DNA from 3 places in the Paenibacillus sp. FSL H7-0703 genome. Region 3 is predicted to be linked to each of the others. Evidence: predicted binding sites of a transcription regulator. Region 3 holds the regulator's gene; each other region holds the start of a gene.
What was found. Region 3 encodes Rex, which represses fermentation and respiration genes when NADH is low (regulators of the CRP and FNR family bind a similar motif). Its sites were predicted from a motif close to TTGTGAAATATTTCACAA; they were not measured.

Region 1 (8,179 bases), on a different contig from region 3:
TCATCATACGCTCTGTTCACCTGCTCTTCCATGACCTCAAAAGCAGAATTCTTGCTGCCCATAGAGTTCAAGGCTTGCTGTGCTTTGGCAACCGCCAGCTTCCCTTTAAGTTCAGCACGCCGCATTTCCAACTGCCCTATATCAGACAGCAATTTATCCTGCATTTGTTTCATATTCACGGCGTTTACTGAAGCTAAGTCATAGGACGTTTGTAATTGTTCCAGTTTCTCCGCCTGCGTTACCTTTCTCTCCAGGAACTTTCGAGCTTCATCATCATTACCGGCTTCCACGGACTTACTGGCATAATGCTGGAGCTTTTTGATCTCGGCTTTGCATTCATCCAGTGCTCTTTTCGTCCTTCTCTCATCAGCCAATACTGAAGCCGTCTCCGCTTTCACCTTGCCTAGATCACTGTTCAAATTCCGCATATAATCGTCAATGGTTTTCTCCGGGTCTCCCACCTTATCCACTAAGGCGTTAATATTCATTTTCATAATATCCCTAAACCTCGACAAAATCCCCATGATGACCTCCTTCGAAAGAACTACATTCCACCATATCATACATCAAATCCGGTAAAAAATGTTCATCATAGCTCTATATACTGGCCCACTGATCACTTTCAGATGTGTGTTCCTTTTATTATAAAAGCAAAGGGTCCAAAAACCCGCGACAGATTTTTGAACCCTTCTATTTATTGTTCCTGATTATAGTTCTTCATAGGACTTGGGGTCCTGCCCCCATATCCGTCCATCCTCACTGCTAAATGCCGAAATCACGTTCATTTCCTCTGGAGACAACTCAAAATCAAAAATATCCAGATTCTCCGTTTGGTGTTTTAAAGAAGAGGCCTTAGGGATCGGGATTGCTCCAAGTTGGATATGCCAACGTAAAATCGCTTGTGTAGTCGTTTTATCATGAGCAGCAGCAATTTTCGCAATCTCTTCATTCTCCAGCATGCTGTGACCGCGACCCAAGGGGCTCCACGATTCGGTCACGATGCCCTGTTCAGCATCTTTCGCACGCTGGTGCTCCTGATTAAACAATGGATGCAATTCAACTTGATTGATGCTCGGCGCGACACCTGTTTCCCGAATTAAACGTTCATTATGCTCGGGCAGAAAATTGCAGACCCCGATGGAACGAATATAGCCCCTTTTCTTCGCCTCAATTAACGCCTGCCAGGCTTCAACATATCGGTCAATTTGGGGATTCGGCCAATGGATCAGATAAAGATCATAATAGTCCAGGCCTCCTCTAAATAATGACTCTTCGATGGTTACAATGGCTTCTTGATAAGCATGTCGACGACCCGGTAGTTTGGAGCAAACCAACAATTCTTCTCTGGGCACAGAGCTCTGCTGGACCGCTTTCCCAACAGCACCCTCATTTTCATAGTTGAACGCTGTGTCGATCAGACGGTAACCTGCATCAATCGCGCTGGTAATCGCCCTCACTCCGTCTGCACCCTTCAATCCAGCAGTCCCAAATCCAATGACGGGCACTTTAGTCCCATCATTCAATACCTTCTCCGGAATTTGTTGGTTCATATTACAGCCTCCTTTACTATTCTCATATAACATAACACCTCTTCAAAGCTCCAGTAGAATATAGCAATCCAATACATTCCGTTCCTATATATGTATATACCCACTAGCTCGTAACTTCCCTACCAAGTTCTCTGTGTGCTAAATCAAAAAGCGCCTGATCCCCATTGAAATCATACTTGAAGTCAAGGGGTCAGGCACTTGTATACCACTACCAAATCATATAATCCACTTCATGCTGAATTGCTTGGTTGTCCAACACAAAGTTGAAGTGTCTGTATTTTTATTTCAAGCCATTCCATACCCAGTTCTCTACCTCTGGTAGGTCAATACCCTCTTCGCGAATGAATTGATGATGTTTCTTAATCGTAGCATCCATTTCATCCACAATGTTGGTGTACTTCCCAGCGTCAGGTAAGTTAAGAACGGCTTCCTTCACTAAGTCAAAACGATCCATTTGATTTAATACACGCATATCAAATGGTGTCGTAATATCGCCATTCTCACGGTAACCATGTACATGCAAGTTATGATTGTGACGATCAAAGAACAGATCTTTGATCAGACCTTCGTAACCATGGAAAGCGAAAACAACGGGCTTGTCTTTTGTGAAAAAATGATCAAATTCGGCGTCGGATAATCCACGCGGGTCTAGTTTTTGACTTCTCAGTTTCAGCAAATCTACCACATTGATGTACCGAATTTTCAAGTCAGGCAGTTTTTCATGCAAAATGGAAATCGCAGCTAAACTTTCAATCGTTGGCTCTGTACCAGCAGAAGCAATGACAAGGTCAGGTTCTCCACCTTGATCTGTACTTGCCCAGTCAATGATCTTCAACCCTTTATCCACCAATTCTTTCGCTTCATCAGCAGTAAACCATTGTGGACGTGGGTGTTTAGACGAAACAATCAAATTGATCTTTTGACGGTCGTTTAAAATGGTGTCGAAAACAGCCAACAATGAGTTGGCATCAGCTGGCAGATACTCCCGAATAAATTCTGGTTTTTTATCAGCCAAATGACCTAACAAACCTGGATCTTGGTGTGTATACCCATTATGATCCTGTTGGAACACCGTTGAAGTTGCTACGACATTCAATGATGGGATATCTGCACGCCATCCTTGATCCGTTGCTTTACGCAGCCACTTAAAGTGCTGGGTGATCATCGAGTCAACCACACGCAGGAAGGCTTCGTAACTTGCAAAGAAACCATGGCGACCTGTTAATACATAACCTTCCAGCAATCCTTCAGCTTGGTGTTCGGATAATTGAGAATCAATTACACGGCCATAGGATGATAAAAATTCATCATTAGGTTCAATAATTTGGTCCATCCATTGGCGTTTGGTTACTTCAAAAACAGGAGCCAAGCGATTAGACATCGTTTCATCTGGTCCGAAGATTCTGAAATTACGATTTTCTTCATTTAAAAGAACCACATCTTTAACGTATTTCCCTAAAACCGACATATCCTGCGCAATCACTTTACCAGGTACGGAATTATCCAGCGCATAGTTACGGAAATCCGGTAATTTCAAGTCTTTAATGAGGTTACCCGCATTCGCAGCAGGGTTCATTCCCATACGTTTATCGCCTGTAGGCAGAATTTCAGCAAGCTCAGGGTTTAAACGACCGTTTTCGTCGAACAATTCCTCTGGTCTATAGCTATTCAGCCATTCTAACAAAGCAGGTGCGTGCTGCATATTTTTTTGATCAACCGGAATTGGAACCTGATGGGCACGGAATGAATTTTCATTCGGCACGTTGTCCCATTCCTTCGGACCTGTCCAGCCTTTAGGTGAACGGAATACAATCATCGGCCAAGCCGGACGAGTAAGGTCATTATTTTCACGCGCATTCTTTTGAATAGCTTCAATCTTCTCGATAGCCGTATCCAACACTTTCGCCATTTCTGGATGCATGTGATCCGGATTTTCACCTTCAACAAAGAACGGCTCCCAACCCAAACCTTTAAAGTATGAGGTCAATTCTTCTTTTGATTGACGAGACATAATCGTTGGGTTACTAATCTTAAAGCCATTCAAGTGCAAGATTGGTAGCACTGCACCATCTGTGATGGGGTTGATAAATCGGTTAGAAAACCACGAAGCGGCTAATGGGCCCGTTTCAGCTTCACCATCACCAATAACAACAGCCGAAATCAGATCAGGATTATCCAGAATGGCACCTACACCATGAGAAAGGGAGTAACCTAATTCTCCACCTTCATGGATAGATCCAGGTGTTTCAGGAGCAGCATGTGAAGCAATACCGCCAGGGAAAGAGAATTGTTTGAACAATTTCTTCATACCTGAGATATCTTGTGTAATTTGCGGATAGATTTCAGTGTAGCTTCCATCCAGATAAGAATTTGAAACCATAACCTGGCCGCCGTGACCAGGACCTTCAATGTAAAGCATGCTCAAATCATATTTATTAATAACACGATTTAGATGTGCATAAATAAAGTTTTGTCCTGGAATTGTGCCCCAGTGTCCAATAGGCTTAACCTTCACATCTGAATCTTTTAAAGGCTCTCTCAACAAAGGATTATCTTTTAAATACAGCTGACCTACCGAAATGTAGTTCGTTGCACGCCAATATGCATCAAGTTTTTCTAAATATGTTTTAGATGAATAATCTGCTAACACGGGTGATAACGACATGGTGTCCACTCCCTAAGTAGTTTTGTTTGTAATTTATTTCCGGAAATTTCATCTACATGTACATCATAACGCTACACTGATTAAATTCAACCTTTTTCACAAGTGATACGGTCCAATTTTGTGAAATTTTGAACATACTATGAAATATAAATTAAAAAGACAGTAAAAAAGCTCTTACATTAAAATATATAGAAGTATAAACCAATAAAATTTTTAATAAACGAGGCAATCGCAGGCTTCAATACTTTTTTCAAAACCATAAAAAAAAGACCGGAGAATTCTCCAGTCTTATCATTAGTGAACCGATACAAAGGTATTAAATTTTAAATATTTGTAATGAAATCGCATATGAGAAAACTCAAATGGCGTACCGTTATCTAAAAAGAACACACCTTCCATAATACCTACAGGCTCATTTTCATTTAAATGTAGCAGCTTTTGATCATTCTCTTGAGACGGTTCTGCAAAAATGGATAAAAAAGATTTGGTGACGGCCAAGTTCCGTGAGTCTTCCAAATAATTAAAAATGGACCCCTCGATAATTGTCTGATTTAAATTCTGGACAATTTTAATGGGGATATAGCCCGTTTCAATCATAAAAGGATCATCATCAAACAGACGTAAGCGAACAATTTTGTAAACAAAATCATGAGTCTCCAAGAACAAATCGCGTTGTAACTCTTCTGTTGGCGGAATGACCTCAAAACTCAGTACTTTGATTTTTGGCTTTTTACCATGCATTTGAAAATTATCAGTGACCCCTAGATTAGAGCCTTCGTAGTTAAAGATAGATTCATTTCTTATGTATAATGGATTAATAAATGTCCCGGAACCTTGTTTTTTGAAAATAATTCCGACATTCTCCATTTTAGTCAGAGCACGTTTAATTGAACTACGACTAACCTGGTAAGTCTCACTAAGACTACGTTCATCTGGCAATCTCATATCTGCAAACTTTCCCGCAAAGATTTTCATCTTGAGATCGTCAATAATTTGCTTATAGACAAATTGTGTCATATAGTACTCCTCTTTCAGGTCTTCTATAACTCCATATAGTTTACCATAACTTGCCCATTTCATCTCGTGTTTGTTTCTGTATGCTGAGTGGACTTTCAACCGAATAGGAAGCGTCCTCGCTTTTACTTTACATCTCTATGCATAATACCATGATTACACATACATAACACCACGGAACGTATCTACAAAAGAGCAGAAAATACAGCCCCCCCCACCTTAATAACATCGGTAATAAGACCAAGCCTGTTTCGAACCTTGAGGGATGTTTGACTAGACCAGGCTAAAATCCTTGAATACATTGTTATTATTTATCTTGTTCAAACGTTTTCTAATAAAAATGGTGGGGGGGAGATCATATTGGCTATCCGCTACAGCGTCATCATTCCAACCTATAATCGAGCACAGCAATTGTTGCTCACACTCGCTTCATTTGAGACACAAACCTATCCAAAGCAACTATTCGAAGTCATTGTAGCTGATGACGGTTCTACAGACGGAACGAAAGAAATGGTCGAAGGCTTCAAAGCATCCTATCCTCTTATCTATGTGTCACATCAGGAACAACGCGGTCGATCTGCGGTTCGAAATTTGGGACTGCGCCGTGCAAAAGGGCTGTACATCATCTTCTGCGACGCTGACTTTGTAGTATTACCGGAATTCATTAGGATCGTGAGCCGTTATCACCGTAAATATCCCAAGTCCGTGCTTTCAGGCATTCCTCACTCGTGGGACGACGCCTTTACCCATTATTACCCTGACTTTTCTCCTGAAGAAAAAGAACAATGTCGCAACATACTTACGCAGTCCAACTTATGGAATGCTGACTATGAAGCAGCGAACGAAATTACTCCGATCATAACCCCAGAAGACATCCTTCACCAAACGGGTGCGTTGTCTAAAGTAGTTAGCCCCACAAGGGTTCCTCCCAATACGCAGAAACAATTTGCCTCAACAGACGTAGCCCCCTGGATGCTGCTGGTTACTCGTTGTGTAGCCATCAGACGCAGCCACTTGATTCGTATTGGAGGTTTCAATGAACGGTTTGTGCTGTATGGACTCGAAGACTGGGACCTTGGCTATAGACTACATCGCTTGAAGATTCCTTTTTATTGCATCAAAGAGGTGGTCGGATATCATCAGGAACATCCAACCTATCTTAGAGGTAACGTTTTAAATACGGAAAATTTGAGAATCATGTATGAAACCTACGGATTCAATGACTCCTCGTTAAATCTATTTGCTCTGATCCCTCCATCGGAGGATTTTGAGGCCTACAAAAATACGTTGCGGGTATTGCGCAGGGGATTCCGCTCTAAGTTAACACGCTCATCAGCACTGTTATTAAGAAGAACACTACACATTGCAGCCAAACAGTTCTACGATCAAAGCCATACTCATGCATACAAAAAATCATTACACTTGATAAAAAAGAAAGCAGAGAACCGGAAAAGTCGAGTCGCTCACGTGTTACGAGAAATGCTGGTGAAGTCTGAAAAGCTGGTGGAATAATAGTTACTCATTTACAGCGTACAAAATCGTGTGTATTGCATCCTCCTTACGGGATAAAAAAACTCCTCCATAAAGGTGCGAGCCCAACTTGGCAAGCAGCTTTATGGAGGAGGAGTCGCCATGTCCGGAGATAACGACAAGAATTGTCGTTACTAGTTTACTATTCCTCTGATAGTCCAGCATGCTTTCTGATTATTCATTACATATGAGTTTTACCAACTGCTAAGAACTCAATATTTTAATGCTATCATCGCACCAGCTAATTAAACTGCTAAACTGACTTTTACCATAGCTCATTGTGATCATCCAATATTTGTGATTATGGTCTTTATGCTCTACGTTGATAAGCCAACGTTCAAGTTCTTCAAAAATATGCAAGCTTTCCACTAGCTTTTCTTTATACTCCTGTATGTGCTTTATAATCGTTTCAGGCGAAGAATTCCCGCCAAAAAACACCCTCAACAGCAGCTCATTTTTTTTAAGCATCACCACATGCTCCATGGGCTGAGAAAGCCAGTCTGACAACGTCTGCCTTCCCTGATCGGTAATGCTGTAGAGTTTCTTGTCAGGCTTTCCTTTCTGTCGAATAACCTCGACTGCAATATCTTTTCGATCCAGTAGCTCTGCCAGGCTGGGATAGATCTGACCATAGTTCTCATTCCAAAAGTAACTAGTGCTTTGCTCCATATGTTGCTTTATATCATAACCGGTATGAGGACCCAGACTCAGAATGCCTAATACCGCAAACATTGTATTGGTTTTTCCTGACTGTCTCGCCATTATATATTGTGCCTCCTGTTACCTCTAGCAAATCTCCGTAGTATGTCATGCTTTCATTAGACTAGACATAATTATAGCCCATTTAAACTAGCTTCACATCTCTCTATATATTATTTAAATATATATTATTATAATAATTAATGTTGACAGGGGTTTATCATCGTTTTATATTAACGATATCAACAAATACCAATGAGCTTGCCAAGATGAAGCCTTGGATACAGATATCATAAAGAAGTCCAAGACATCGCTTGGTTAAACCTCAATAAGGAGATATCAGACCATGACCATGATCAGTGTAAATTATCCAGTAGGCCGCATAACGCTTGAACAGCGTCGTCTTTTGGCAGAAGGTTTGACGGATGCAGTTCTCGTTCCAGAGGTAGGTCAATATTGTCCGCCAGCAAGAGAAGGGTTTCAGGTCCATTTCACCGAACGTCCAATAGATTACATGGCAATTGGCGGGCAATTGCTGTCGGATCAGCCAGAACGTGATGTAATTACTGTCAATGTTCTAGTGATGGATGGTGACTGGCCTAACGACGTTCGCAAAAAAGTGCTTGAAAACATTCTTGGCAGTTTGACTAAAGTACTTGGTGTACCGGAACCATCCCCGACTTGGTGGGTATCCTTCCAGGTCATTGAAGAAGGCAGCTGG
Region 2 (8,179 bases), on a different contig from region 3:
ATGTCTACTTTAATGTAGTGGATTCACTCTAATAAATGTAGTATAGCGTTCTCCGGAATCGCATCGGGGAGCGCTATTTGTTTACTTTTTTAACGATGTGAACTGACAGGTTGACAAGGAAGCAGGGCGATGATAGACTGACTTTATTATAAAATCTTATTAAACTTATCGGAATTAAAGTGAATGAATATCCTGGATGGATATTCCACGTTACTATATGAGTTTGAATTCATAAATGTGTAGTGAAGCTTGAAACAGGGGGAATCAGGATGGAACGGCAAATTGGAATTCGCTTTGAACATGAAGAACTGGCAGCAACAATTCATTATCCAAACCGTATAAATGAGGGAGATCGTCAGAAAAGGGTTCCTCTCGTTGTTATATGTCACGGTTTTGTAGGCAATCGTATCGGAGTAGATCGATTATTCGTCAAGACTGCGCGTGAACTGGCCGAAGGGGGATACTTTGTCCTGCGCTTTGATTTTGCCGGTTGTGGGGAAAGCACAGGTGAATACGGCAAGCAGGGGCTTGAGTCCATGATTAATCAGACACGTACCGTGTTGGATTACGCCGTCAATTGCGCGGACATTGACCCGACCAAGGTGACGCTGATCGGTCACAGTCTGGGGGGCGCAGTTGCCCTTCTCACAGCCGTACGGGACAAGAGAGTACAAAATCTGGTTCTTTGGTCCGCAGTGGGCTATCCGTTCAACGACATTGTCAAAATTACGGAGCGAAGCGTGTACGATGAGTCTGTTAAAAACGGTCATGCCGATTATTTGGGCTATAAGTTTACGCCTGCTTATTTTGAGTCGTTAGCTCAATTTCAGCCGTTCCAGGAGGCCGTTAAATTTAACGGAGATGTGCTCGTTGTTCATGGCACCTCGGATGATATTATTCCTGTGGATTATGCATTTCTGTTTCAAAAGATATTCTGGATGCGTCCAGAGGGACGCTGTGATAAAGAGATTATTTTCCAGGGAGATCACACTTTCTCGTCAGGTAAAGAGCGGCAACGGCTGATTGATCGAACACTTGAATGGCTGGATGAACAGGAAAATATTCAACGGGATTGGCAGCACTGGATGATCTGATTTCAGTGTGTAACGGATTGTATTGGAAATTGCGCCTCCGCCGGAGTAAAATGGAAGAGTAACACTATACTGGCGTGTGGAGGTTGGCAGCGATGACATTACCCTCAATTTTTGTTGCGCATGGTTCACCGACACTGGCTGTAGAAAATAACGCATATACCAGCTTTCTTGCAAAGCTGGGCGCGAGCCTGCCCCGACCCAAAGGAATTGTCATTTTTTCCGCGCATTGGGATAGCCCCGATCAATGTATTGGCGCGGATGATCAGCATGCAGCGTTGCACGATTTCTATGGCTTTCCCGAAGAAATGTACTCAATCGATTACCCTGCACCAGGCGATCCAAAGCTGTATGAGGAGATAGAGCATCTGTTCAGTCAGCATAACCTGTTCCACCAGCCGGTTCGGAACCGGGGACTGGATCATGGAGCATGGGTGGTTTTGCGGCATATATACCCTGATGCGGACATACCGGTCGTACCCTTATCCATTGATTCTCGGCGCGCTCCCCAGGAGCAATACGAGATTGGACGGATGCTGGCGCCGTTGCGAGAACAAGGGATTTTGATTATCGGTAGCGGCGGATTGGTCCACAACTTGCGGACACTCAAGCAGACGAGTGAGCCAGCCGATTGGGCCGTTCAATATGATGACTGGATTGCACAGCAGCTTCAAGACTGGAATTTGCGTCACCTATTCCAATATGACAAGAAGGCTCCATATGCCAAACAGGCGGTACCTTCTTATGGAATAGAGCATTTTTCACCTTTGTTTTATGCGATGGGGGCTGCGGATCATGAGCGCTCCGCGCGTAAGCTTTTTCAATCGTATGTCCTTGGCTCGTTAAGTCTCAATTGTTGGGCTTTTGGTTAAGAAAGTGATACGTAAATGTAAAAAAAGAACTTCCGAATCCACATGGTGTGTGGGAATGGAAGTTCTTTTGTGTATTTTGCGTCTTCGATTAATTAGAAGGCACGTTCTTTTTTAGCCAGTTTAAGCTATTCTTCGACTAGGGTCCGCTGGTAAGGTATCTTTATTTTTACGAAACAGTCCACGCAGGAAGGGCAGTACCCAACGGTCAAAGCCAATTCTTCCGGCATTTGCACCAGCAACTACAAGGAAGATTTCAAACAACAGGTAGATTGCATTGGTGCTTACTGTACCCGAGAACAGGAACGAGAAGTTCATAACCATAGCCATCAAAGCAGCCAGTGTAGTCAATGTACCGAGAAGCAGGCCAACCCCTACCAAGAACTCACCCAATGGGATCAGGACGTTGAACAAACCTACATTAGGCAGGGCAAAGGCTTCCAGGAACGATCCCCACCAGCCTTGTACAGCGGGATGTTCTCCACCTGTTTTAGCAATGGCCCCCGAGATAAATCCGCCTGCATCGAATCCACCTGTCAGCTTTTCAAGTCCGTGGGTCATCCATTCATACCCTAGATAAACCCGTACTACAGTCAGCAACCACATTGCCACTTTGTTTTCACGTAACCAGCTGTTAAACATTCAAACCACTCCTCTTTCTTAATCTATAATGTTGGTTGTATTTCATTTTGTTGGGGATGATCATCTTTGCTACACCTTTATTGTAGTAGGTTCAGTTACAGTTATTTGTGATAAAAATCACAAAGTCCGAATATTTTTTTAAATTTTAATGTCTTTAGATAAGTATTCTATAGAGTGGTTACGCTTCAATCAAGACAAAAACAGGAAATAAAGCTTATAATGAGAAAAATAACTAAGTGGAGGGATGAACTTGTCCGGGCCCATTTCCCAACGAAATCATTGGTTGCGTGTGATGGCCTCAGCTCTGTTATGCATGACGCTGATGTCTTGTACTGCTATGTCCAATACGGGTGAATCTGATTCCGTTCCCCAACCGACCAAGCAAGTAACAGAGAAGGAGGCACTTGAACCGCCGAAGGAGCAGTCTATTCCGGCATTTACAGCTCCGCTTACCGGTCTTCCGGTGGAGCAGCCTGTTTTGGAGCGGCCGCTCGCTGTCATGATTAACAATGCTCCGGCTGCACGTCCACAGGCAGGACTTAGCCAGGCAGACATGGTATATGAAGTTCTTGCAGAAGGCGGGATTACCCGTCTAGTCGCTTTTTTTCAAAGTCATGGCGGAGATGTAAAGATTGGACCGGTCCGTAGCATTCGGCCGTATTTGATTGAGCTGGGCGAAACCTATGGTGCGTTGCCGATACACGCAGGGGGAAGCACTGATGCCTATGCGATTTTACAGCAGCAGCGGAAGGAACATCTGGATGAGATTTCAAATGGAGGGGCTTACTTCTGGCGAAGCAAAGATCGTCGTCCTCCACATAATTTATACACAGACGTGAACAGACTGCGCAAAGGAAGCGATAGTAAAGGGTATGCCAAGCATACGGACGTTCCAGTATATTCTTACCTTAAATCCGGTGAAACCCCAGTTATGGTAGATGAGAGCGCAGCATCTTTACAAATCCGGTTTTTGCTTAAAAGCTATCGGGTATCTTATACCTATGATCCAGCGGATCAACAATATAAGCGTTTTGTGAACGAAAAGTCACATGTGGATCAAAATAATAACCAACAGCTCTCAGCAGCCAATGTCATTGTGATGAGCACTAGGCATCGAACGTTGGATGATGTAGGCAGATTAAGTGTTGAGCTGGACGACAGCGGAGAGGCCATGGTGTTTCAACAAGGACAGTTAATACAGGCTGAGTGGCAACATACACCAGGCGATGCGATTCGTTTTATGAAAAATGGGGTTGAAATCCCGTTAACGCCAGGTACATCCTATATACATGTAGTACCTGCAGATACACCACTAAAGGAACATGTAACCATAGAAGAAAATTAGAAAACGAAATACACCTTTTTAGGAAAAAATTGTCGGATAATGACCTTCTATGTCGGGCATTGTATACGTATATCATGAAATTTGCTTTTACAAACATTACAAAAACATTGATGAGTGTGATAAGATAGCAAAGGTTGTCTATTGCAGTCGAAACAGGTTGCGGATATTTTCGTAAAGGGGTAATCGTTATGAGATTGAAGAAAAAGGATATATTCTTCGAGACGTTGGAAAATATGGCAGATACGATCGTGCAAGCAGCCGATTATTTTGCCCAACATACTTCAAATCTTCAAGATGTGACTTTGTTTACAAATGAAATGAAGAAGTATGAAAATAAGTGTGATGATTACACACACACGATTATTACTGAGCTGAACAAGACCTTCATTACGCCGTTGGAACGCGACGACATCATGGAACTGACAACAACCATGGATGATGTGCTGGACGGTCTTGAAGCGACGGCTTCCCGTTTTTATATGTACAACATTACGGAGCCGGACGAGTATATTGTGCAGTTCGCTGATATTTTGCGTCAATCAGCTTACGAAATTCAGAAAGCTGTGCATTTGCTTTCACAGAAAAAATTGCTGGCCATTCGTGAATACACTATTCGCCTGAATGATTTGGAAAATCAGGGGGATGAATTATTGCGTATTTGCATCAAAAACCTGTTTGCAACTGTAACTGACCCTATTGAACTGATTAAACGCAAAGAATTGTACGAACGCCTTGAAACGACAACGGATTCATGCGAGGATGTTGCAAATATGCTGGAATCCATCATTATGCGTAACTCGTAAGGGAGTCCTTTTACATGGATACAAGTTTACTGGTATTGGGTATTGTTATTTTTCTTGCTCTGGCGTTTGATTTTATTAATGGTTTTCATGATACGGCGAACGCGATTGCAACTTCGGTATCGACCCGTGCATTGACCCCGCGACGTGCGATTATTATGGCTGCGGTCATGAATTTTCTCGGGGCAATATTGTTTACAGGCGTTGCGAAGACGATTGGTGGAAGTGTCGCTGATCCAACCAAGCTTACGAATGGAATTGATATCGTCATTGCGACGCTGATCGCTGCGATTATCTGGAACCTCTTAACCTGGTGGTTCGGTATTCCTTCATCCTCTTCTCATGCACTAATTGGTGCATTGGCTGGAGCGGTGTATGTAGGTGCGGGATCGGATAAATTAAACTGGAGCGGCTTCATCGGGATTGTCGAAGGACTTATTTTCTCCCCGTTAATTGCTTTTGTTGTCGGTTACATCGTGATGATGATTTTAAAATACATCTTCGCTCGTCGTAGTCCGCATACGGTGAACAAAGGGTTTCGTACAATGCAGGTCATTACGGCAGCGATTCAGTCGTTCACGCATGGTACGAATGATGCTCAAAAGGCGATGGGGATTATTACATTCGCACTCGTTTCGGCGGGGTATCAGGACCATTTGGAAGTACCCATGTGGGTAAAAATTTCAGCCGCAACAGCCATGGCGCTGGGTACATCTATCGGGGGCTGGAAAATCATCAAGACGATGGGAACCAAGATTTTTAAAATCGAGCCAATTAACGGATTCGCAGCCGACATTTCGGGAGCCTCTGTTATTTTCACAGCTACATTGCTTCATTTGCCCGTAAGTACCACTCATGCCATTACTTCGGCTATTTTGGGTGTGGGTTCTGCGAAGCGTTTTTCCGCTGTGCGTTGGTCGCTGGCCGGTCGAATTATTATTACTTGGGTTATAACGATACCGATTGCTGCGCTGTTATCTGGATTGATTTTCAAAATTCTTTTCTAGTTCATTATTATTTCTTGAAAAATAGGTACACACTATAGAATACACAATAAGCTTCCGTCCGCTTTTTGCGGCAGGGGCTTATTGGCATTCTGGGGCAAAACGGCTTCTTCAAAGTTCACACCTCCAGATAGTTCCATGAAACATTTTTCAAAAATAGCTGACATCAAAGTAGTCAATTTTTAATAACTCCTGTAAAATAAACAGAAAACTTTGAACCGTTCAACTGACTGGAGGAAATTATGCAAAAATCTAGAAAACTAATAGCACTCATGATTTGTTTGTTTTTTGTGGTTGCCCTGTCCGGTAATTTCGGTGTAGTGGCACATGCAGAAAATAAAACAAAGTATGATATCGGCACGGATACAACGTTCGCGCCTTTTGAGTTTGAAGATGTCAATGGTAAATTTGTCGGAATCGACATGGATTTGCTGGCAGCTATTGCCAAGGATCAGAATTTTGAATATACCATTAAGCCTCTTGGCTTTAACGCGGCAGTGCAGGCCCTTGAAACGAATCAAGTGGATGGTGTCATTGCCGGGATGAGTATTACCGATGAACGTAAGCGGAAATTTGATTTTTCCGAGCCTTATTTTGATTCAGGCGTCGTCATGGCGGTCCGCAAGGATAATGATACGGTTAAACGCTATGAGGACTTGAAAGGACAGCGTGTCGCTGTCAAAACAGGAACGGAAGGTTACACATTCGCAGAATCGATTAAGGCCAAATACGGCTTTACTACAGTACCGTTCGATGATTCTTCTCAAATGTATGATGAAGTTAAAACAGGTAATTCGGTTGCCTGCTTTGATGACTATCCGGTACTGGCATACGGTGTAAACCAAAATAACGGCCTTAAGCTGGTAACAGATAAGGAAAAAGGTGCTTCTTACGGGTTTGCTGTTAACCAAGGCAAGAACCAGGAGTTGCTGGAGAAATTTAATGCAGGGCTTGTTAATCTGCGCAATAGCGGGGAATACGATAAAATTTTGGCTAAATACCTTGGCGAATCGGGCAAAGGTGTGGCGCCTGTAGAGACCAGCCGCTGGGGACTGATTTCCGCTTCGCTGCCTTCGCTGATTAAGGGCATGGGAAATACGTTGCTGTACACACTTGTATCTTTACTCGTAGCCTTTATCCTAGGATTGGTGTTTGGCTTTATGAAAGTAAGCCATAACAAGGTGTTCCGTGGTATTGCAACTGTATTCGTCGATATATTCCGCGGTATTCCGCTGATCGTGCTTGCTTTCTTTATTTACTTTGGTATTCCACAGGCACTGGATTTCAAAATGCCGCTTTTTGTTGCGGCTGTACTGACGTTATCCCTGAATGCGGGTGCGTATGTAACTGAGATTATCCGTGGTGGTATTCAGTCCATTGATCCGGGACAAATGGAAGCAGCTCGTTCGCTTGGTCTACCCTATCGGACGGCTATGCTTAAAATCATTTTGCCACAAGCTGTGAAAATCATGATCCCGTCGTTTATCAATCAGTTGGTTATTACGTTGAAGGATACGTCCATTTTGTCTGTTATCGGTCTGGTCGAGTTGACCCAATCGGGTAAGATCATTATTGCGCGGACATTCCAATCCTTTGATATTTGGCTGGTAGTAGCGGTGATGTATCTTATCGTCATTACAGTCCTGACCAAAATTTCCAACCGTCTTGAAGGGAGAGTTCGCCGTGGGTAAAATTATCGTTAAAAACCTGAAAAAAAGCTATGGTAGTAATCAAGTGCTAAAGGGCATCGACATGCAAGTACGTGAAGGCGAGGTTGTATGTGTCATTGGCCCCTCTGGTTCGGGGAAAAGTACTTTTTTGCGTTGTATGAACATGCTTGAAGAAATTACCGCAGGTGAGGTCATTGTCGATGACTACAACTTGAGTGACAAAAACGTGGACATTAACAAAGTCCGTGAAAATATAGGTATGGTATTTCAACACTTCAATTTGTTTCCGCATATGACCGTGCTCAAGAACATTATGTTCGCGCCGACTGAACTGGGTAAACAGTCCAAGGCAGAGGCCCGGGAAACGGCTATGAAGCTGCTGGATCGTGTAGGTTTGGCCGATAAGGCAGATGCACTGCCAGGACAGCTTTCCGGCGGTCAGAAGCAGCGTGTAGCGATTGCACGTGCGCTGGCAATGAATCCAGACATTATGCTGTTCGACGAGCCTACCTCGGCGCTCGATCCTGAAATGGTAGGCGAAGTGCTTGGCGTAATGAAAGATCTGGCGCGTGAAGGCATGACCATGATGATCGTAACACATGAGATGGGTTTTGCACGCGAAGTAAGCGACCGTGTTGTGTTTATGGACGGTGGTTACATCGTAGAAGAAGGAACGCCACAAGAGGTATTTGGTAATCCAAAAAACGAGCGGACCATTAGTTTCTTAGAAAAAGTATTGTAAGAGGATTAAAAGTGAG
Region 3 (8,179 bases):
GTGACTCGCTGGGTAACGTAGTTCTTGGTTACGATTCAACCATCCCTGTAACCTTGGATGATATCGTGTACCATTCCCGGGCAGTCGCAAGAGGCGCGGAACATACATTTATCGTAGCGGACATGCCTTTTATGACATATCACAGCAGCGTATCAGAAAGTCTTCAGGGCATCCGCCGTCTGATGCAGGAAGGACATGTGCATGCTGTTAAATTGGAGGGCGGAGCTGAAATTGCTGATGTTGTAAAAGCAACTGTTCAGGCAGGTGTGCCTGTATTGGGACATATCGGGCTTACTCCGCAATCGGTTAATCAAATTGGCGGCTATCGCATTCAAGGCAAGGACGAAGCGGACGCACGCCGGTTAATGGCGGACGCCAAGGCGCTGGAGCAGGCGGGTGCTTTTGGCGTTGTATTGGAACTGGTAACTGAGGAAGTGGCAACAGCGATTTCTAAAGAGCTTTCCATTCCAACCATTGGAATTGGTGCTGGACGTGGATGTGACGGTCAGGTACTCGTTTATCACGATCTGATTCAGTATGCATCGCCTTATTTTAGCAAACGCTTTGTTAAAACCTATGCCGATGTAGGCGGCTTGATCCGCAGCAGCATTGAGCAATATGTGAGTGATGTGAAAGGGCGGGCATTTCCGGCCGCAGAGCATGTGTTCAGCGCGGATGACCGCGTTGTGGAATCCCTGTACGGTAAGGCAAAAGGACAGATACAGGAACAAGCTAAGGAAAAGGTGGAATCACGATCATGATCATCGTAAGAGAAGTGGCTCAGCTGCGCAAGATTATTGCTGAACGTCGGCAGCTTGGGACAAGCGGAACAAAAAGGGTACACGGTTCTACCTCTTTACAGCAACATAAAGTCGGCTTTGTACCAACAATGGGATACCTACATGAAGGGCATGCGAGCTTGATGCACAAGGCGCGTGAAATGGCGGATACGGTGGTGCTTAGCATTTTCGTAAATCCGATTCAATTTGGACCGAATGAAGATCTAGACAGCTATCCTCGCGATGAAGCTCGTGATTTGGAGGTAGCGCGGCGCGAAGGCGTGGATATTGTTTTTTTACCAACTGTAGCAGAAATGTATCCACAACCAACCCAAACCAAAATTCGTGTATCCGCTTTGACAGATCGTTTGTGCGGTGCTTCCCGTCCTGGCCATTTTGATGGTGTGACTACGGTGGTAGCCAAGCTTTTTAACATGATAGGTCCTGATTTGGCTTTCTTTGGAATGAAGGACGCGCAGCAGGTTGCTGTGCTCCAGCAGATGGTGACTGATCTCAATATGAACGTGACTATCGTACCTTGTCCCATCGTCAGAGAGGCGGATGGTTTGGCCCTCAGCTCCCGTAATGTGTATTTAAGTGCAGAACAGCGCGAGCAGGCGTTGGTGCTGTCTCAGTCACTGCGTAAGGTGCAAGAAGTGAGCGAAGATATAGTAACAAACACAATTACGATTCGTCAGCTACATCAAATGGTGGAGTCCACCATTACTTCCTCTCCTTTAGCAGACATTGATTACATTGAAATATTAACTTTTCCCGGTCTGGAGCCCCTTCTTCCCGAGCAGCGGCTATGTGATGTTCAGGAAGACGTCATCGTAGCGCTGGCTGTGAAATTTGGCAATACCCGACTGATTGACAATATAAGAATACAGAAGGCGGAGGTGCTTTCCCATGTTTAGAACTATGATGAAATCCAAAATTCACCGTGCTACGGTTACGGAAGCTAACCTGAACTATGTGGGGAGTATCACTATAGATGAAGATCTCATGGAGACATCGGATTTGTTGGAGAATGAAAAGGTTCAAATTGTAAACAATAACAATGGAGCTCGACTGGAAACCTATGTTATCCCCGGACCGCGTGGGAGCGGCGTAATCTGTCTCAATGGTGCGGCAGCCCGTTTGGTGCAGCCTGGTGATACAGTCATTATTATTTCCTATGCTTCCATGTCGAATGAAGAGGCCAAAACATACAAACCAACAGTGGTATTTGTTGATGAACATAATAAACCAGCCCAAACGATGAACAAAGAAGTACACGCGACGATCATGTAATGAATGGGAGTGCGGATGAAACCCGTCTTTTAAGCGAAAAATGTGAGTGTATTAATCCATCTTTCATAAGGGCGGGATGCACATGTTCCAGCATGTATTCGCAGAAATGAACAGCATGTTAGATGATATCGTGAAGCATTACCCATCAGCCCAGGGCTCCCGCAGGCAGGAGCTGCTACAGCACTGGAGTCTGCTGCGGAGAATGAGTGACGGAATTATGGATGAGTGGCTGGCCTTTGAGGAAAAAATGGTTTGCCTGCGTGCGGCCGGGTTTTCCGCGGAGACCGATATGTCTGACACGGAGCTGCCTGAAAAAGAGCTGCCAGCTTTTAATCGGGGGCAAGGGTATTATCGATTACTCATGTACCCTGAGGCGATCCAACAATTTGAGCAGGTACTACAGCATTTTCCGAACAGCTGGCAGAGTCGCATGTATATGGGAATGGCCTATTTTCAACTAGATGATCCAGCAGAGGCTGTATGCCATTTTCAGAAGGTGCTGGACCTGACTGAGCAGGCAGGACTGAAGGCGGTCATCTATAATGCGCTAGGCTGTCTGTTGGCAAAGCAGGCTGACGTAGAGGAGGCGCAAAAATGTTTTGCTCTCGCACATCAGTTCGATCCTGCGTTACCCGAGCCGCTGCACAATATGGAAGCCTGTCTGTCCGGTACCGAAAAGCTTCGATACGACAGCTCCATGATGACCTGGATGTAGTTGTCAGACACCGAGCAAGACGATGCATGCCCACCTCTCAGGCGGCGTGTGCATCGTCTTTTTTGGCTGTCTTAATTTCCAAACAGGCGATCTTCTGCTATGCTAATATACAGAGTTATTATTTTTGTAAGTGTCATAAGAAAGGATTAGCCCGAATGAAATTTGCGGTATTGGATTTTGAAACGACAGGCACCCAGTCCGCGGATGACATCATTCAAGTCGGACTTGCAATTATAGATCATGATAACAGCATTTCCCGTGTTTACGGCTCTTATGTAAACCCTGGCAGATCTATTCCCCCTTTTATCACCGGGTTGACCGGAATTACAGACGATGACGTCAAGGATGCTCCTGCACTTGAAGAAATGATGATGGAGCTCGTGCCTATGCTGGACGATGTTGTACTGGTCGGTCATAATGTGGCGTTTGATTTTAATTTTTTGCAAAACGCTCTGGATCGGTGCGGATATTTGCCGTTTAGCGGAAGAATCTTGGATACAATGGATTTTCTGAAAATTATGTTTCCATCGCTATCTTCTTATCAGTTGGGTTTTGTGTCTTCTGAGTTTGGGTTAGCGCATGATCGCCCTCACCAAGCAGACAGCGACGCGTTGGCTACGGCTGAGGTGTTTTTAAAGTGTCTGGGTGAGCTTCAAGCATTACCTTTGATAACGATACAGCGGCTTAGCGATTTGTTTGCAGAGGAAGACAGTGACCTTGGATGGTTTCTTGATGGGGTGCGTGAAGAGAAAGAGCTTGATCCTATTCAGGATCTGGAGGGACATCAGTTTTTTCGTCAGCTTGCGCTAAAAGTGGAAGATTGGACGGAGCTAGCTGCTCCGCGTAGAGAAGATGACCCGAATCCACTGTCAGGTGTTTCCTTTGAGGAGTACATGGATGATGTGCGGGACAATTTGCGTTCATCCTTGAGCCAATATGAGGAGCGCGAGGCGCAGATACAGATGATTGAGGGTGTAAATCAGGCACTGAGTGAAGACAAGCACCTACTGATCGAAGCAGGTACAGGAACAGGGAAGTCCCTCGGCTATTTGCTCCCATCGCTGTATCACAGTGTGAAAAAAGGACAGCGAGTTATGGTAAGTACACATACGATCAACCTGCAGGAGCAATTACGCGAGCGCGACATTCCGATGCTGACTAAGGTGATTCCGTTTCCGTTCCGGGCTGCTATTTTCAAGGGTCGGGGACATTATTTGTGTCTGCGTAAGTTTGAACATAAAATAAACAGAAGAGACTTCGCGACACCGAAGGAAGATTTAATTACAGCTGCTCAGATGATCGTCTGGTTGACGCTAACAGAAACCGGTGATGATGAAGAACTGAATCTGAGCAACCGTGGTGGAGATTTCTGGGAAACGGTGGCGAGTGATTCAGAGTCCTGTCTTGGTCGTTCTTGCCCATGGTTCCGCAAATGCTATTATCATCGTGCACGCCATGAAGCAGGGATAGCGGATGTTGTTATTACGAATCACTCTAAGTTGTTTACAGACGTCAAAGCTAGTCACCAGTTGTTGCCGAGCTATGAACATCTGGTGATTGATGAAGCCCATCACCTGGAGGAAGTAGCTGGTAAGCACCTAGGTATGCATATGAAATATTTCACACTCGTGCATACACTGACGCGACTTTTCAAAGACAGCAAGAATGGACAACTGCCCTCACTTCGTCAACAGTTGGCGAAATCGGGGCACGAGAAGTCGACGGATTGGGCCTCAACCATCGATCAGATGTATCCGCTCGTGTTAGAGGTTAAGGAAACTTGGGACCTGCTAAGCGACAAGCTGTTTGGCATGTTGCCAGAGCGAAGCGATGCGACACCGGGTGAAACAGGACAGTTTTCTTCCCGTCTCAAACCTTCAGCCAAGCCTGCAAAGTGGGATCAGGCGGGGGCTTTGGAAAATCAGTTATATGTAACGATGAGTGAAATTTTGCGCAAGGGCGACAAGCTGATGCTGGACGTCAAGGAAGAACATGACGATTATGCGGCGGATAGCCTTATTACAGATATCACGGGCTTGCTCAAGGATCTGGCGGGGATTCGAGAAAATTTGCGCTTTTTTATGCGACTCGATGATGAAACAACCGTATACTGGCTCGAAGCGAGTGGGCAATTCCGCAGTAAATCATTACAATTTTATGCAGTGCCCGTCGATGTGAGCCGCCAGTTGAAAGAAATGTTTTTTGACAAAAAAAGAAGCATCATTCTGACGTCTGCTACCTTATCGGTAGATAAGTCGTTTCAGTACATGATCGATCAGCTTGGCTTGCAGGAGGCCGCAGATCAAGAGCGGCTGATGACTTCGCAGCTCCCGTCACCCTTTAATTACAGGGATCAGGTGTTGCTGGTCATTCCACGGGATTTCCCAAGCGTGAAGGGCAGTGTAGGAGATGCACACTTTGTAGATATGCTCGTTAGCTCTCTAGGAGCGACTGCTCAGGCGACGCGGGGGAGAATGCTCGTTCTGTTTACTTCCTATCGGATGCTCCGGCAAGTGTATGAGCCGCTCAAAGAGGCCTTAGCATCCAGCGAAATTACTGTGCTGGGACAAGGAGTGGACAGTGGGAGTCGCAGCAAGCTAACCCGCCGTTTTCAGGAAGCCAAAGCTTCTGTATTGCTGGGAACCAGCAGCTTCTGGGAAGGCGTCGATATTCCGGGGAAGGCTCTGACTTGTCTAGCCATTGTTCGCTTGCCATTTCAACCGCCGAATCACCCGTTGCTGGAGGCAAAAAGCGAGCTGCTCCAGCAGCAGAAGAAGAATCCATTTATGAAGCTGTCTGTACCACAAGCGGTCATTCGCTTCAAACAGGGATTTGGTCGGTTGGTTCGTACAGCGAGCGACCACGGGGTCGTTATCGTTTACGATACGCGTGTGATCGAATCCTATTACGGAAAGCACTTTTTGTACTCGTTACCGGGACCAAAAATGGAGCATATGCCATCGGAGCAAATGGTGCCCCGCATCGCCGAATGGCTCCAATCCGCCCCGGAGACCGAGGCATAACGGACGGACACTAAGTATGTTCGTTACAATTAGGGGGAGCAAGTATGAAATCAGATAAAATTTCAGAGGCTGTCGTACGGAGGTTACCCGTATATTTACGTTATCTGAATGCACTTCACAAACGGGAGGTGGCTACGGTCTCTTCTCAAGAGTTGGGACAGAGGCTAGATTTGAACCCGGCCCAAATCCGTAAAGATCTCGCCTATTTTGGAGATTTTGGTCGGAAGGGTATCGGTTATGATGTTTCTTATCTAATTGAGAAAATACGCCATATCCTGAAAATCGATCAGCAAATTAATGTAGTATTGGTCGGAGCGGGTAATCTGGGGCAAGCCCTTTCGAATTATAACGCTTATTTAAAAGACAATATGAAGATTGTAGCGGTATTTGATGCGTTTCCGGATAAGGTAGGGACCAAGATCAATACATTGGTCGTGCAACCGATGGATGAACTGGAAGCGACTGTGAGAGAAAAAAACATTCGAATCGGGATTATTACCGTACCTGATTTTGAAGCACAGCACGTGGCTGACAGGCTTATTGAGAGTGGAATTGGAGCGATCCTGAACTTTGCACCGACTACTCTCAAGGCACCGGCCAACATTCGGATTCATGCCACAGACTTTACAACTGATTTGCTTAGCCTCGCTTATTATTTGGAGGACGGAAAGGAAGAAACACAATATGACAGTGAATAAATGGATGATTAAAAACGGCTCTTTTGCCGTAAATGGACCAGAAGCTGGGGTAATCCATGGTTTTATGATTGTGGAAGATAGCCGCATTACTTACATTGGCGAGACTTTGCCTTCGGGTGAGGAAGAGACGGAAGCGATCGATGGTAAGGGGCTTTTGTTTTTACCTGGTCTGATTAATACTCATGGTCATGCGGCGATGTCTCTGCTGCGTGGGCATGGAGATGACTTGGCACTTCAAGTATGGCTTCAGGAAAAAATGTGGCCTATGGAAGCCAAGTTTACATCTACGGACGTGTACTGGGGTACGTCGTTGTCTGTGCTGGAAATGCTGAAAGGTGGAACAACGACCTTCCTGGACATGTACGATCATATGGATGAGGTGGCTCGTGTGGCTGAAGAGTCAGGTATTCGTGCAAGTCTGATGCGTGGAGCAATTGGACTATGTTCGGAGGAAGAACAGCGAATCAAGCTGGCTGAGGCCGTAACTTTTGCGCGTAACTGGCATGGTAAAGCAGACGGGCGTATTACAACGATGATGTCACCGCATGCGCCATACACCTGTCCACCTGCGTTTATTGAAAAATTCGTACAAGCTGCGCATGATCTGGATTTGCCGCTGCATACGCACATGTCTGAGACGATCGCCGAAGTGGAGCAAAACGTACGTGACTACGGTTTGCGTCCAGTTGCACACTTGGATAAGCTTGGCTTTTTCTCCCGTCCTTCGCTTGTTGCCCATGGCGTTCATTTGAATGACGAAGAAATAGCTTTACTGGCTGAACGTGGTGTAGCGGTTTCGCACAACCCAGGTAGCAACTTGAAGCTGGCAAGTGGTGTAGCAAGAGTGCCTGAATTGCTGCGTGCAGGGGTTACCGTTTCTCTCGGAACGGATGGTCCTGCCAGCAATAATAACCTGGATATGTTCGAGGAAATGCGTCTGGCAGCACTTATTCACAAGGGTGTATCTGGTGACCCTACGGCAGTTCCTGCGAGTGAAGCGCTGCGTCTGGCAACAGAATACGGTGCAAAGTCAATTGGTTTAAAAGAAGTAGGAGCGTTGGCAGCAGGCAACAAGGCTGACTTTATCGCGCTGGATCTGAATCAGGCACATTTCTTGCCGCGTACAGATCTTATTTCCCATGCGGTATACTCAGCAAGCGCCAAAGACGTGGTTCACGTATGGGTAGACGGTCGTCAGGTTGTGAAAAACGGCGAATGCCTGACTATGGACGAGGAACGCATCAAACATGAGGCACAAGCCGCCTTTGAAGGGCTGCTGTCGCGCTAATTCAGGTGTCACATCCCCTTAGAGAGGAAGCACGGGTTTGAAAAATAAGAAAAAGTGGATAGCGGTCGCCATTTTGGCCGTAATACTGATCCTGGTCAGCATTTTCTGGTATTATTCCTATGTTACTCAAGACCAGGTGGCTGAGAAAAATGCCGCTATCATTAAGGCCAAGCAATCAGGTGGTCTGGTTAGCACGACTCAAACATGGAAGTCTGTGTGGGATCAGGTATATTGGGTGGTTCAAGGGAAAAATGCACAGAATGAAAATATAATGGTGTGGGTTCCTTTTCAAAAAGTGGAAGGACAACCTAACGTACCTGCCGCAGATAATAGCGGTGTTCACACTGAGTTGCTGAAGAACGGAGTCGATGAGCAAAAAATGA

Region 1: the regulator Rex is predicted to act here: its motif matches at 4,334-4,351, upstream of MHB46_RS13165 (phosphoketolase family protein).
Region 2: the regulator Rex is predicted to act here: its motif matches at 2,708-2,725, upstream of MHB46_RS10015 (DoxX family membrane protein).

Annotation. Positions count from the first base shown of each region.
Region 1 is NZ_JBBOPF010000001.1:3,000,298-3,008,476, forward strand. Features, by position in the region: gene MHB46_RS13155 (PspA/IM30 family protein) at 1-524, opposite strand, end outside; gene MHB46_RS13160 (aldo/keto reductase) at 708-1,550, opposite strand; gene MHB46_RS13165 (phosphoketolase family protein) at 1,831-4,215, opposite strand; gene MHB46_RS13170 (GntR family transcriptional regulator) at 4,510-5,232, opposite strand; gene MHB46_RS13175 (glycosyltransferase family 2 protein) at 5,590-6,741, shown strand; gene MHB46_RS13180 (PadR family transcriptional regulator) at 6,964-7,521, opposite strand; gene MHB46_RS13185 (tautomerase family protein) at 7,805-8,179, shown strand, end outside.
Region 2 is NZ_JBBOPF010000001.1:2,307,006-2,315,184, reverse strand. Features, by position in the region: gene MHB46_RS10025 (alpha/beta hydrolase) at 270-1,094, shown strand; gene MHB46_RS10020 (dioxygenase family protein) at 1,187-1,963, shown strand; gene MHB46_RS10015 (DoxX family membrane protein) at 2,084-2,602, opposite strand; gene MHB46_RS10010 (DUF3048 domain-containing protein) at 2,853-3,947, shown strand; gene MHB46_RS10005 (DUF47 domain-containing protein) at 4,136-4,750, shown strand; gene MHB46_RS10000 (inorganic phosphate transporter) at 4,765-5,754, shown strand; gene MHB46_RS09995 (hypothetical protein) at 5,787-5,930, opposite strand; gene MHB46_RS09990 (amino acid ABC transporter substrate-binding protein/permease) at 5,994-7,442, shown strand; gene MHB46_RS09985 (amino acid ABC transporter ATP-binding protein) at 7,435-8,163, shown strand.
Region 3 is NZ_JBBOPF010000003.1:41,615-49,793, reverse strand. Features, by position in the region: gene panB (3-methyl-2-oxobutanoate hydroxymethyltransferase) at 1-761, shown strand, start outside; gene panC (pantoate--beta-alanine ligase) at 758-1,696, shown strand; gene panD (aspartate 1-decarboxylase) at 1,689-2,072, shown strand; gene MHB46_RS25545 (tetratricopeptide repeat protein) at 2,155-2,787, shown strand; gene dinG (ATP-dependent DNA helicase DinG) at 2,943-5,810, shown strand; gene MHB46_RS25535 (redox-sensing transcriptional repressor Rex) at 5,855-6,508, shown strand; gene MHB46_RS25530 (amidohydrolase) at 6,495-7,796, shown strand; gene MHB46_RS25525 (cell wall elongation regulator TseB-like domain-containing protein) at 7,834-8,179, shown strand, end outside.